2 regions of the Ruegeria sp. K7 genome follow, and region 2 is predicted to be linked to the other one. Evidence: riboswitches for the same ligand, from Rfam matches in the RefSeq annotation. Region 2 holds a riboswitch; the other holds the start of a gene.
The links. A riboswitch is a leader RNA that binds a small molecule or an ion and turns the genes downstream of it on or off. The one in region 2 is predicted to bind cobalamin.

Region 1: another riboswitch for cobalamin. It lies ahead of ACR0FE_RS09540 (hypothetical protein); the one in region 2 lies ahead of ACR0FE_RS08375 (DUF4198 domain-containing protein).

The regions. Positions count from the first base shown of each region.
Region 1 covers NZ_JBQFMJ010000004.1:140,706-148,113, forward strand. Annotated here, with positions in the region: gene ACR0FE_RS09510 (N-acetyltransferase family protein) at 1-71, opposite strand, end outside; gene ACR0FE_RS09515 (SRPBCC family protein) at 93-560, opposite strand; gene nudC (NAD(+) diphosphatase) at 599-1,582, opposite strand; gene ACR0FE_RS09525 (bifunctional 2',3'-cyclic-nucleotide 2'-phosphodiesterase/3'-nucleotidase) at 1,760-3,640, shown strand; RNA gene ffs (signal recognition particle sRNA small type) at 3,680-3,778, shown strand; gene ACR0FE_RS09535 (alpha/beta hydrolase family protein) at 3,778-4,686, opposite strand; cobalamin riboswitch at 4,852-5,072, shown strand; gene ACR0FE_RS09540 (hypothetical protein) at 5,160-5,567, shown strand; gene ACR0FE_RS09545 (protein-tyrosine phosphatase family protein) at 5,569-6,072, opposite strand; gene ACR0FE_RS09550 (DNA polymerase III subunit gamma/tau) at 6,243-7,408, shown strand, end outside.
Region 2 covers NZ_JBQFMJ010000003.1:283,460-290,867, reverse strand. Annotated here, with positions in the region: gene ACR0FE_RS08395 (ABC transporter ATP-binding protein) at 1-639, opposite strand, end outside; gene cbiQ (cobalt ECF transporter T component CbiQ) at 636-1,418, opposite strand; gene ACR0FE_RS08385 (cobalt ABC transporter permease) at 1,418-1,999, opposite strand; gene cbiM (cobalt transporter CbiM) at 1,996-2,607, opposite strand; gene ACR0FE_RS08375 (DUF4198 domain-containing protein) at 2,614-3,399, opposite strand; cobalamin riboswitch at 3,529-3,728, opposite strand; gene ACR0FE_RS08370 (LacI family DNA-binding transcriptional regulator) at 4,087-5,112, shown strand; gene ACR0FE_RS08365 (winged helix-turn-helix domain-containing protein) at 5,117-6,331, shown strand; gene ACR0FE_RS08360 (fumarylacetoacetate hydrolase family protein) at 6,335-7,033, opposite strand; gene ACR0FE_RS08355 (pyridoxal phosphate-dependent decarboxylase family protein) at 7,244-7,408, shown strand, end outside.

The DNA.
Region 1 (7,408 bases), on a different contig from region 2:
AGGGCCTTCAGAACGACGGCCAACCCCTCGGCATCGTCCGCAACGGCGGGGCGAATGGAATAGCTGCTCAATCTATGCCTGCAAGTTTTCCGTCATACACCGTGTGCATGCCGCTCTTCCAATTCACGGGCAAATTCGCTCAGGCGAATCTGAAACTGTCGGCGGAACCGCGATTGTCCCAGCTTCAGGGACTGAAGCAACAGGCGGGCCGGTAGCGACTTCGCAGCAAGCGACATTTCGACACTCAGCCGGGTTTTGCGTTGGGACAGGGCAAGAAAGTCAACCGATGTCACCCCTTTCATACCCTTGCTGGACATCTCAAAGCACATGCGGGACGGGGTATCGCAATCGGTCATCTGTATTTCGACCCGACGCGGTTTTCCCCGCAGATTGAAATCCGTCAGCCAAGTGGCACCAGTGGTTATCGGCGCCCGTTCGTTCAGTCGTCGTACTTCGACACCCCGGCGCATGGCCATCCGCTCGAACCGCTCAAAATCCGCGACCATGTCGAAAACCGCGTCAATCGGGGCCTCGATATCTTCGCGCGCTGAAAACTGCATGTCCGCCCTCGGTGCCTTTGCCTTCGTTCAGTGTCTCGTCAGTCCAGAGTGTCTGCAAGCCAGTTTTGCAGCAGGAAATGCGCAATGGCGCCTTTTCGGGCCGGCAACAAGACCGGATGCTCTCCGGAAAAAGCGCGCATCATTTCCGATTTGCTGACCCACATCGCGTCTTCGATCTCGACCGGATCAATCCTGAGTTCGCGGGACAGGGCCTCACCCGCACAGCCGAACATCAACGAGGCCGGAAACGGCCACGGCTGGCTGGCCAGATAGTGAACGGCACCAACTGGCACGCCTGCCTCTTCCATTACTTCGCGCCGCACGGCGGCTTCCAGCGTTTCACCCGGTTCGACAAATCCCGCAAGCAGCGAGTACATGCCTTCGGGCCAACCCGGAGACCGGCCCATCAGGACCGAGTTTCCATGGGTAATCAGCATGATCACCACAGGGTCGGTACGCGGAAAATGCTGCCCGCCACAGGTGGGGCAGCTGCGCTGCCACCCCGCCTGTGCAATTTTACTGGTAGCCCCGCAACGCGCACAGAACCGGTGCGTTTCATGCCAGCCAATAACGGCCTTGGCCGCTGCTGCAAGCTCGGCATCGCGGGCGCTCAGCCGCGTCATGATCCGGCGCAATTCGGCAAACACGTACCCGTCCGGCAGGTCCGGATGCTGCTGCTCGGACCGGTCTACAAAAGCACCGATATCCGACAAATCCTGCCCATCCGCCGACCAGTCCGATATATCCGCCGCAAAAATCGGTGCATCGTCTTCACGAAGGCCCAGAAATACCGGGGCTTCCACAACCCCTCCGGGACCTTCACGCATCAGGCTATGTGCCATCGCAACCAATCCAAGCCGGTCCAGACCTTCGCCCTGCACCAATATCTTGCCACGCCAGACCAGCAGGCATTCGGCGCGTGGATCAGTTTTCATCAGTTCCAGCCTGTCCGAATCTCCCCGGAGATGCGCTGCGCGATCCAGGCCCGAGCCGCCAAATGTCACTGTTTCCGCGTTTTTCATTGAATATCCTCAGGGTGTTGCGCACAGGGCTGCCACGACTGCCGAGTTGTTGCAATGCCAATTCATGAACACCGGGACGTGGCAATGCCGCTGAATGGTCCCACCGGCGCCAAGTTATTTGCACTTACTCATTCTTTTGGTGAACATGGCTTAGATTGAATTGCCCAAAGTAGAAAATTGTACCCGACCACCGTTTCATCTCAGAGCCAACAAATTTCAGCCGGTCGCATTCGGATTTTGGCCACGACCGATCTGCATATGAATCTGGCAGGGTTCGACTATCACGCGGATGAACCGGATCCGGCGCGGGGCTTCACCCGAACGGCCAGTCTGATCCGCGTTGCCAGAGAAGAAGCGCAGAAGGACGGAGCACTGGTTTTCCTGTTCGACAACGGAGATGCCCTTCAGGGAACGCCATTTGGTGATTGGGCGGCAGAGCAGACTGATGACAACCACGTGTTGATGCAGGCCTTCCGGGAACTTGGCTATGACGCAATCGGACTGGGCAACCATGATTTCGACTTTGGCCTGCAAACGCTGAATCGCGTTCTGGACGGCGCACCGTGCCCGGTGATTTGCAGCAATGCCCGGCAATTGACCACCGGGGCCAAATGGAATGACCGCGCTATACTAAAACGCTCTCTTCTGGTTGACGGCGTCGAAACGCCGTTTCGTCTGGGTCTTTTGTCGATCCTGCCGCCGCAGACGGCGCAATGGAATGCGCACCGGGTTCAGGATGTGGTGGTGTTCGAAGATATTCTGGAGGCCGCGCAAAAGACGGTCGAGGCCCTGCGCACGGACGGCAGCGATGTGATTATCGCCCTGGCGCATTCGGGCCTTGAACCTTCGGAACCCGCGCGCGGATTGGAGAACGCCGTCATACCGCTGGCCGCGATCGACGGGATCGACGCCATTGTTGCAGGCCATACGCATCTCACACTTCCCGGCAAGGATCACGAAGGGCTAGATCATACGGACGCAACCCGGGGGCATGTGCATGGCAAACCGGTTGTCATGCCTGGCGTCGCCGGGACGCATCTTGGCATCATCGACCTGCATGTGCAGAAAACCTCTGCCGGGCGATGGACGGTTGTCGGGCAGCAGGTCAAGCTTCCGCCTGTTCTCTCCCGGCACGGGAACGAAGCGGTTTCCGAAGACCCCGGAATGCAGCATCTGTTCAGTTACGGCCACGAAGAAACCCGTGCACTGGCCTCAAGACCCGTGGGCCACACCGGTCAAAGCCTGCACAGCTATTTCAGCTTTTGCGCACCAGATCGGGGCCTCGCGCTGGTCGCCAGCGCCCAGGCAGCGGCATTGAACCTCCATCTGGACGAAGACCTACGGGGGCTTCCACTGTTGTCCGCTGTTTCGCCCTGCAAGTTCGGAGGCCGCGCGGGACCGCGTTCCTACACGGATGTACCGCCCGGAAAGGTTCGGTTACGCAATGTTTCGGATCTTCATTCTTTCCCGAATGACCTGCGCGCCGTGCTTGTCACCGGCGATATGGTCCGTGACTGGCTTGAAATGTCGGCGGGCATTTTCAATCAGGTGGATGAAGGAACTGTCCGCACTCTGACCGATGAAACACGGGCCGGGCATAACTTCGATGTGCTGTTCGGCCTGACCTATCGGATCGATCTTTCCCAGCCGGCGCGTTTTGATTCTCACGGAATGCTGGTCAATCCCGCTGCAAACCGTGTCCGCGAGATTTGCTGCGGTGGAATCCCTGTTGAACCCACCCAGAAATTCGTTGTGGCCCTGAACAGTTACCGGGCCAGCGGCGGCGGACACTTCCCAGTTGCGCATCAGGCCCGGCAGATCGATCTGCCGACCTTACCCATCAGGGACGTCCTGCGCGACTATCTTTCGGGGGGATTACCGGGCGACCCGATGCAATCTGCGCCCTTCCCCTTCAGCCTTGTCCGGCTTCCCGGCCACGCTTCGATTCTGAAAACCGGGCCGGGAGCAAGGGAGCATCTTTCTGAACTGGACGCATACGATCCGCATGTGCTGGGGCATGACCCGGAAGGCTTTCTACGGATCAGACTGTCACTCTGACGGGTTGTCTTCCTGGCGCAACTTCCCTATATCGACGATTGAGAGGTTGGCGCGGGCGAGCGCCTCGCCAACCTGGTCAGGTCCGGAAGGAAGCAGCCACAACGAGCCCCGCTTGGGTCGATGTCCAACCTCTCACTTCATCCCGCAATCGTCACATCTTTCCGGTCGGAACGGACTTGCTGCTCCGCAGACTCGATCAACCTCGGCCAGACCGCTTTGTTTTTGCGCGTAAAAACACCAATGTGGCCCATGGATTTCAGCCCGAAGTCCTTTGGTTCAAGCACATGACGGTTGGCGTCCGGGCCGTATAGTTCGGCCAGCCTCCAGACCGCATTTTCAGGCACCATCTGGTCGTCCGAAATCGCAAACAGGTCAACCGGACCACCGGCCCGCGGCCAGGTCGCTGCGGGCAGGCTTTGGCCAATTTCAGGCTGATAGCTGTTCGGCGAGGTGCACCATTTTCGCCATTGCCAGTAGACCTTTGACGGCAGGTCCGAACCAAACCCAATGGCCTTGCCGGGCAGATACCCCAGCACATGAACCGCAAAAGGCGCATGCCCGTACCAGAAGATTCCGGCCAGCCCCCGGTAGGGCCAGGGATGATCCGACAACGTAACCAGGCCGGAACACACACAAATCATCCGGTCGATCTGATCCACATCCGATTGCAATGGCCCAAGCATACCCCCCAGCGAATGACCAATGGTCCACTGCCGCGCACTTGGGAATCGCCGTCGCATCTCGGCCCGGGCCGCGGGAATATCGATCAGCGCCCAATCGGACATGGTGACACGCGAATCCTTCAGACGCCCCGATAACGATTTTCCGAAATCGCGGTAATCATAGGTCAGACAGGCAATGCCCTGCTCTTCCGCCAGCCACCGGGCAAAATGCTGATAATAGTCCTGGGGAACGCCGGTCGCGCTGTTCAGAACAACTACGATATCAGGCGCTGCAACAGGCAGGTACAGGCGACCCGACAGCATAGCCGTCCCGGAGGGAAATCGTATGTCTTCGGTCAAGACCTGTTCCTGTATGTCCAACATATCATGCTCCGCTCTCAACTGAACAGTTCAGTTCACCTATCTGTCAGGCCAGTCGCCCGCTCAAGTCAACCCGGTGCAAACATGACCAAACGTCCGCTTTCCCGACCACGCATCGGACCAAATGCCTCGGCCCGCGCAATGCGCTTGACTCGGGGGCCCGGCAACCGCTAGCGATGAGGAGATGGTTTCCGCGCCCTTTAAGGGGCCGGGATGAAAAGGGAACACGGTGCGGTTCTGTCTGGCATTGCCGGAAGGAACCAAGGCCGAGACTGCCCCCGCAACTGTAAGCGGTGAGCAATGCCGAAACACCACTGGCCGAAAGGCTGGGAAGGTCGGCAAAGCGATGACCCGCAAGTCAGGAGACCTGCCATCGATACTGAAACCGAAACTCGGGCGGGGTGTCCGGGCAGGTCCTGATGGCATAGCCCCGTCACACCTGATCCTTGCCCCGCGCCGCGCGCGGAGGGCGCATTATGATCTGGAAGACAAGGACACACGAATTTTCTGCCACTGTGTGCCAGCGCACCGGCAAACCCTGTCCGGCACTGGCGCAAATGGCGCGGGCTCTGACGCGCGCCGTGGCAAGCGCCGGCCCGGCCGCAACCCCGCAATTCGCCATTGAAGGCAGCAGCGAGCTTGCCCATTGCCCCGAAGGGTGCATGGCCCGGTTCCACGCGCGGCCAGACAAAATCCGGGTGTTTTGCGGAACGAATGAGGAAACTCCGGGCGACAGGTTGGAGGATTATGCAGACATGATGTTCTGCGCAGAGTTCCGTGCGCTGCCGTCCGCAATTCTGTCGGACCCGCCCTGCGCCATGCTTGAAGCTTCGGCCCTGGCAGGTCGCCAAGTGGCGGCCCAGGCCGGACATTTGTCGGCCTAAGCTACGGGTCCGCGCTGGCCGGAATCAATTGCGTGGCCCATGCCAGTTGTGCATCTGTTTCAACCGCACAGGGCCGCACCGCCCTCAACCGTTTCAGGGCTGCACCCGGTTGCTCGCCGCATTCGACCATCAGGCGCAACACCACCATTCCGGACCGGCCACAGCCGCCCCGGCAATGCACCAGAATGCGCCCGCCCCCTGACAGGGCATGGCGGACGGCCGCGCTTACATCGGGCCAGCGCGCGGTCACGGCGTCGGGGGGTGCACCGAAATCTTCGACCGGCAGATGGACCCAGCGGCAGGCGCGCGCCTGAATGTCGGTTCCGAAGTCACGCGCGCCGTCCTGCAGCATCTCGACTTCGGTCGTCATTGAAATGACAAGACCGGGCTTCCAGTCGGAAATCGCATTCAGGTCCTGGGCATATTTACCCCCACGCCCCGGCATTGATGTCAGGGCCAGAGTACCTCCTCCGACCTGCAGCGCATGAATAATCATCTGAGACATGCAACGCGCCCTCCTTAATCGTTACGCACAAGAATCCGGTCAAAAATGCTTTCGCCTTCATTTTTACGCGCATCCCGAAGCATTCCCAAATGAATTTCGCGAACCGGCTGTGGACGCAGGCGGCGGCGCACTCTACGCTGCACTTCTGATACGAATCCGACAGAGCAGAAATGACCGACACGCCAAGCCCCGCTTATCAGGTTCTTGCCCGCAAATACCGCCCGGAAACCTTTGCCGACCTGGTTGGTCAGGATGCCATGGTGCGCACCCTGAAAAACGCGTTCGAGGCAGACCGGATCGCGCAGGCCTTCATCATGACCGGCATCCGCGGCACCGGCAAAACGACAACGGCGCGGATCATCGCCAAGGGCATGAACTGCATCGGCCCCGATGGCGACGGCAAACCGACGACCGAACCCTGCGGCCAATGCGAACATTGCGTGGCGATCATGGAAGGCCGCCATGTCGACGTGATGGAGATGGACGCCGCCAGCCGCACCGGCGTGAACGATATTCGCGAAATCATAGACAGCGTCCGCTATCGTGCTGCCAGCGCGCGCTACAAGATCTATATCATCGACGAGGTTCACATGCTCTCGACCAGCGCGTTCAACGCGCTGCTCAAGACACTTGAGGAACCGCCCGAGCATGTGAAGTTCATCTTCGCGACTACCGAAATCCGCAAGGTTCCGGTGACGGTCCTGTCGCGCTGCCAACGCTTCGACCTGCGCCGGATCGAACCCGAGGACATGATCGGGCTTCTGAACAAGATCGCTGCCGCCGAGGGCGCCCAGATCGCAGAGGACGCACTGGCGCTGATCACCCGGGCGGCCGAGGGTTCGGCGCGTGATGCAACTTCGCTGCTGGATCAGGCGATCTCGCACGGGGCGGGTGAAACCAGTGCCGATCAGGTCCGGGCGATGTTGGGTCTGGCGGATCGGGGCCGCGTCCTGGACCTGATGGACATGATCCTACGGGGCGACGCGGCGGGGGCTCTGACAGAGCTAAGCGCTCAGTACGCCGAGGGCGCCGATCCGCTTGCCGTGCTGCGCGACCTGGCCGAAATCACCCATTGGGTGTCCGTGGTCAAAATCACGCCAGACGCCGCCGAGGACCCGACCGTTTCGCCCGACGAACGCGCACGCGGTCAGCAAATGGCCGAAGCCCTGCCGATGCGTGTCCTGACCCGCATGTGGCAAATGCTGCTGAAAGCGCTCGAAGAGGTCTCAGCTGCGCCAAACGCCATGATGGCAGCGGAAATGGCCGTCATTCGGTTGACCCATGTGGCCGACCTGCCAAGCCCGGAAGAACTGATCAAACGTTTGCAGGACGCACC
Region 2 (7,408 bases):
AATCCGCCCGTTTCGCAGTTCCAGCGTGTCTGGTGCCAATGCCGCGCGAAACGATGGTGCGTGGCTTACCAGCAGTATAGCCTGCGGCAGACTTCGCAGAATTTCCAGAAGTCGCGCTTCATTTTTGGCGTCAAGCGCATTGGTAGGCTCATCCAAAAGCAGCGCCTCCGGCTCCATCGCCAAAACGGTTGCAAGGGTCACAAGCCGCTTCTCTCCACCAGAGAGCTTGTGCGTAATGCGATCACGCAGACTTAACAGATCCAGATCGGAAAGCACCCTGTCGACGATGGCCAGCGCCTCGGACTTGCTGCGCCCGAGGTTGAGAGGACCAAATGCGATGTCTTCCGCCACTGTCGGACAAAACAGCTGATCATCAGGATCCTGAAAAACCAGCCCGACCTGGCGGCGGACTTCGTGAAAATCCGCCTCGACGCGCCTTTCCTTTCCCAGGACGGTCACGCGCCCGGCGCTTGGTGTTTGCAGGCCAAGGGCAATACGAAACAGGGTAGATTTTCCCGCGCCATTCGGGCCCGCAATCGAGAGGCGCTGCCCCGGTTCAAGCTGCAGCGAAGCGCCGTCCAGCACTGGTGGCTGGCCAGGGTACGCAAAACAAATGTCTTCAAGCTTGAGGATCGTCATAGATAATCCAGGAACAGCAGGCCAAGGCAAACGGTGCACAGCATCGCGGCGAACATGTGATCGCGTCGTGTCATGTTAAAGTCCTGCAGCAACAAAAGACGCCCGGAAAACCCCCGGCATTTCATCGCCGCCAGAATCCGCTCGGACCGTTCGATCGCGCGCACCAGCATCATGCCGACCAGATACCCGAAGCTTCGGTAGGTGTGCCAGTTTGTGCCGGGGCGAAATCCGCGGATCTTCATCGCAGCGCGCAGGCGCAGGTATTCTTCCCGCAACACCTCGATGTAGCGGATGGTGAACATCAAAAGGTGCACTAGCACCTCGGGGCAGCGCAGCTTGTGCAAAGCGTGTCCCAGCGTCACGGGCTCCATCGTTCCGACCAGAACCATCAGCGCAAGGATGACCGCGTTGGCCGTCAGTGCAATCTCGACAGCTTTCCAAAGGCCCTGCCAACTGGCCGGAAAGCCAAAAACCGTGAACATCGCGTCACCGGGCATTGAGAATGGCAGCAACACCAGCATGAAAATGATGAAACTGTCCATCATGGCCATACGCTTGAGGGTCCGGCCGACTGGCAAGCGTGACATCACCAGTAACCCAAGCGAGACGGACAAAGCGCCGATCAGCGCCGGAACACTATTGAGGGCAACCGTGACGATGGCAAAGATGCAGGCCAAAACGATGCGCATACGGGGATCGTAGTCTCCGATCATCCCGAAATGGGCGGCTCTGCCTGCCTCGGCCAGTGTTTTGGCCTGTGGTTCCAGCGCATGTGCCATCAGGTGGCCATCTTTTTGCGCGCGGCCAGATAAAAGCCGATGCCGAACAGACCAATGATATAACCAATACCACCCAAGATGTTCTGCAGATCATTGTGCTCGCGGTAGGCAGCGATCTCGCGCCGCAGTGGGCGGGTTTCGTCGCGCACCGCTTTGGCGATGGCGGCGCGTTCCTCATCCGAGAGCGAGGCCACAGTCACCGCTGCCGCGCCATCCGCAGATGCAACCGGCGTGGCTGTTTCAGAAAGCTCGGCTTCGACCCCCATGATTTCGGCCACTTCGTCGGCCGGCATGGCAACTTCGGCGACGTGCCCTGCACCCAGATCTGCCCTGAATGTATGAGTCACAGCTCTGGTCGGGCTGTAGAGAAAGAAACCGTCCGTATCGGTTACTGTGCGTCCCAGTTCAGAGCCGTCGGGGCCATAGACGATGACTTCCTGGTCTGCGGCCATATCGCCATTGGAAAACCCCAGCTCGCCTTCGATTGCGTCGCCTGCCGGAAAAACGCCCGCTATAACCTTGTGCGCAAGAGCCGGGAGCGGGGCGAGAGCAAGCGTACAAACAAGGATCAACTGTTTCATGTGGACGCAACCTTTACAAAAAGTTCCGGTTTGACCTTGCGGGCCAGAAGAACGGCAAAACCTGTCAGCACGGCCTCGATAGCCATGACGGGAATGTGGGCGAAAAAGACAAGCTTGGCAGCGGGCAGGAACTCATCGCCGGACAGCGCCAGCGAGACCGCGACAAAAGCAGTCGTGGCGGCGATCGAAAACGCGCCACCGACGCCGCCCCAGATCGCCCCCTGAACAGGCGAGCCATGTGCGATCAGGCGACCAAAGATCATCCAGGTCAGCACCGCCGGAAGGGCGATATTCACCGTGTTGATCCCCAGCACGGTCAATCCGCCAAAACCGAAGAACACGGCTTGCAGCAGCAAGCCGACAAAAAGGGCCGGAAAGGCGGCCCAGCCGAGCAGAAGCCCGGCCAGGCCGTTCAGAATCAAATGCACAGACGACGGGCCAATCGGCACATGGATCAGCGAGGCGACAAAAAAGCTGGCCGACAACACGCCCGCCGTGGGAATGCGATCCAGATCCAGCGATTTCAGGCCCAATGCGATCCCGCCAGCCGCGACGACCGCACCGCCGATCACGACAGGGTTTGAAAGGGCTCCGTCGACGATGTGCATTCAGGCTTACTCCAGATCCCAGGCGCGGATCCAGATGACCGCATCCTGGCTCAGCTCTTTGCCTTCATGCTCGGTTTCCGGACCCACGCCCAAAGCGGCAAAGCCCCAGTACCCGGCTTTTGGCACACCAAAAGTGAAATATCCGTTGTCATCCGAAATCGCGACCAACGCGCCGCCCGGCAATGGGGACACGGTGGCGTCCTTCGCGCCGGTGCCGGTCATGTCCGGTGCTGCGGCGATGTACTCGATTTCGATTTCTGCGCCGGCGACGGGCTGTCCCTCGCTCAACACGCGACCGGTAAAGGTTGACCCGGCGATGATGTTGTAAGGCTTGTTCAGCGGCAGAATCTCGGTGGCCAGCCCCTGCGGCTGATCCCAGTCGGTCGGCAGTTCGTTTCGGTTGAGGTAAGCCTTGGTGATCTGCTGGATATAGATATCCTCTGATTCTTCGTAGTAAGGCGCAGGAACTGTAACCACCACATAGTCACCCGAGCGTTTAACCGGAACCGAGCCCAGGAACGCTTTGGCAATGTTGTCCGGTCCTTCAAAAGTGGTTTCTTCCAGCGTATCCATCAGATCGGTTTTTTCACCGTTGTGGATTACAAAGAATTCTTCCGGTTTTTCCAGGGTCATCACGTGACCGGCTTCAAACGGGTGCCAGAAAACCAGTTTGACCGGAACGTCACCGGGGCGTTCGATCATCGTGTCGTCGGTATATTCCAGCAGGAAATGGGCCTGCGCCAATGCAGGCATCGCCAAAGCAGCCGTGGCAGCCACCAGCAGTTTTTTCACAAATCGAGTCCTTCTCACGTCGCGCCATCCCCGGCGCAAATTTACTTTGACGATGGGGAACGCGAAGCCATCTGCCTTGTCGGGCAAACAGATCCGGCGCACACCCCGTCGCCGATGATGAACGCCCCTTCCAAGGGCGCATGTTCGGCAGGTCTCCTGACTTGCGGGTCAAAGCGCTAAACTAACCTTCCCGGGATACCCCAGTGGCATTATCAGCCGCGCTCGCCGCCTACAGTTGCGGGGGCAGTTGCAGAGTTGGCGAAATGTGCCGCACTGCATTCCCTATTGCTTCCGAGGATGTCCCCGGAACCGAACATGGCGCGTTCATGCCAGAATATGTAAGACACGGTCAACAATTGATTGCGGCGTTGCATGCGCCATTTGCGAAATCAGGAATTGCATGTTCGCGCTTGCTACGCGGTTTGGTATGCGCCACCGCGAGTGTGTTTATTTTCCTAGATCTCTTTCCGCGTTCAATAGTCGTCGGTTCAGTTCGCGGACTTGAGATTTTTAGGCCTGAAACTGCGGGCGTTGACTCGCGTGTAAAATTGAACTCACCGCAAATATGTAGGGTCGCTCCGATGCACAAAAGGTCCGACCGGCCCAGCGTTCGACGCCGAAGCAGAGTTGTTGTATTTGTTGCCGTGTTCACGCTACCATCGGGCAAAACAACAGTGCAGGTGCCTCGTGACCACAGAAACAAAACGCCCGCTTACCCTTCGCGATGTCTCGGAAGCGTCGGGGGTATCCGAAATGACGGTCAGCAGGGTCCTGCGCAATCGGGGTGATGTTTCGGATGCGACCCGAACACGGGTTCTGGCCGCCGCGAAAGAGCTGGGATACGTGCCCAACAAGATTGCGGGCGCGCTAGCATCCAGCCGGGTCAATCTGGTCGCGGTCATCATCCCCTCACTGTCCAACATGGTCTTCCCCGAGGTCCTGACCGGCATCAATCAGGTTCTGGAAGACACCGAATTGCAGCCAGTGGTCGGCGTAACCGATTATTTGCCGGAAAAAGAGGAAAAGGTCCTTTACGAGATGCTCTCGTGGCGGCCTTCGGGCGTGATCATCGCAGGGCTGGAACACACGGAAGCGGCCCGGGCAATGCTGGATTCCGCGGGCATTCCGGTGGTCGAAATCATGGACACCGACGGCAAACCCGTGGATGCGATGGTCGGCATTTCGCACCGCCGTGCCGGTCGCGAAATGGCGCAGGCCATTCTGAAGGCCGGATACCAGCATATCGGTTTCATGGGGACCAAGATGCCTTTGGACCACCGCGCGCGCAAACGTTTCGAAGGCTTTACCGAAGTTCTGGGCAAACACGGGATCGAGATCGAGGATCGCGAGTTCTACTCGGGCGGGTCGGCACTGGCCAAGGGGCGCGAGATGACGCAGGCGATGCTGGAACGGTCGCCGGAACTGGATTTTCTGTATTATTCCAATGATATGATCGGCGCTGGCGGACTGTTGTACCTGCTGGATCAGGGGATAGACATCCCTGGTCAAATCGGGCTGGCAGGGTTCAACAATGTCGAACTGCTGCAAGGTCTGCCTCGCAAACTGGCAACCATGGATGCCTGCCGGTTGGAAATCGGCCGTCAGGCCGCAGGGATCATCGCGGCACAGCTGGCCGACCCGGAAGCCGAGATTGAAACCCGCGTGACCCTGACGCCAAAAATCAGCTACGGCGACACACTGAAGCGGCGTTAGAGTCTTGGCACTGCCGAAACTGGACAACCGGACAGCGCGTGCGGTGTTCATGGATCGTCACTTGCTGTCCGAGACCCCGTCGGGCAGCGCAAAAGGCGCGGATCTTCTGGACCTGATCCGACGGCTTGGTTTTGTTCAGCTGGACAGTATCAACACCGTAGCCCGCGCCCATGACATGATCCTGTTTTCGCGCAGGCCCACCTATCGTAGCACACATCTGAAGCGCCTGTATGAACGGGACAGGGCGCTGTTCGAACATTGGACGCATGACGCCGCCGTCATTCCGATGGAGTTTTACCGGCATTGGCACCTGCGGTTTCAGCGCGACGCGGATTTGTTGAAGGCCCGCTGGAAGAATTGGCGGCGGGATGGATTTGAACAACAGTTCGCCTCGGTTCTGCTGCACATCCGCGATCACGGTCCGGTATCCTCGTCCGATGTGGGAAAGGACGAAAAGAAAGGATCGGGCGGCTGGTGGGACTGGCACCCGTCCAAAACCGCGCTGGAGTTCTTGTGGCGCTCGGGTGCGCTGACCGTCATTGGTCGGGATGGCTTTCAGAAACGCTACGACCTGACGGAACGGGTGATAGAAACTCATCTGTGCCCCGGTCATGCACCATGCGATGCCGAAGGAACGGTGGACTGGTTGTGCAACGCCGCCCTCGACAGGTTGGGGTTTGCAACATCGGGCGAACTGGCTGCGTTCTGGGATACGGTCAGCCCGGCCGAGGCGAAAGACTGGTGCGCCGCGGCCCAGAAAAACGGCGCAATTGAGGAAGTCGAAATCAATTGCGCGGATGGGCGTACAAGGAAAGTGTTTTCCCGCCCGGGATTGGTTGAAGAGGCCCCTGAACTGCCCGCGCCACCGGGCAGAATTCGCGTGCTCAGCCCGTTTGACCCGATGCTGCGGGATCGAAACCGCGCCGAACGCCTGTTCGGGTTTCACTACAGGATAGAAGTGTTTGTGCCCGCGCCCAAAAGAACCTACGGCTATTATGTCTTCCCCCTGCTCGAAGGTGATCGGCTGATCGGCCGGATCGACATGAAGGCCCACAGGGATAGCGGCGAATTGCGGGTACAATCCGTCTGGCCCGAGCGAAAGTTGCGCTGGTCAGAGGCGCGCACCCGCCGTCTGGAGGCCGAGCTGGACCGGGTGCGCAGGTTTGCCGGCCTTGATCGTGTTGAGCTTGCCGACGGTTGGCTGAAAGACCCTAAATAGGCTCTATTCAACCTGTGACAGGGTTAGGTGGATCGATTCAAGACCGTCAATTCCGCCATCAATCACATCACCGGCCTGGACCGCACCGACACCGGCCGGGGTACCTGTCATGATCAGATCGCCCGGACGAAGGTGATAGTAATTTGAAAGATGGCTCACGATCTCATCTATTTTCCAGATCAGTTCGTCCAGGGTCGCATCCTGCCGGACTTCACCGTTGACGCTCAGATGAATGCGCTTGTCTTTGTCAGGCGACCAGCTCTCCGACCGGGTCAGCGGCGCAAAAACGGCACCGTTTTCCAGATCCTTGCCCAGATCCCACGGGCGCTGTTTGTTCCGTTCACGGATTTGCAGGTCGCGGCGGGTCATGTCTAGCGCGCACCCATAGGCAAACACCGCGCCCAAAGCCTGCTCGCGACTGACGCGGAACACCGGCTGACCGATTGCAATCACCAGTTCCATTTCGTGATGATAGTTTTCGGTACCCGGCGGATATGGCACGGTCGCCCCGGTCAGGATGGCGTTGGGTGCGGACTTGGTGAAATAGAACGGCGCCTCGCGGTCCACAGTATTTCCCATTTCAGCCGCATGGGCCGCATAGTTCCGCCCGACGCAAAAAATCCGGCCCACCGGATATTCGGCCTGCTCGCCGACAACCGGTATCGCAACAGGTTCGGGAAGAGAAAACAGCTTGTCCTGCATGACAGCCCCCAGTTTGAAACATCGCCGGCATCTTAGGTGTCTTCCCATCACTGGCAAGACGTTGGCGACCGGGATGCACACTGTTTTGACCTGACATTCAAGACTTCGGGTTTCTTAGACGCATTGACCTTTCGCTCCGGATAACTCTCACTGCCCCGGAAATTCAAACACCCGGGACATCCCGGATCAGACGGAAACACGGGGAATAGCATGCAGTGGAACGAATTCGCGGAATGGGGCCGAAAAGTCGCTGACTGGACGCAGAACTATCACGAAACCGTTGGCGACAGGCCCGTCCGGGCACGGTGCGAACCGGGTGAGGTCTTGAATGCGTTACCGTCTGAACCGCCCGAAACCGCCCAGCCCATGGAAGAC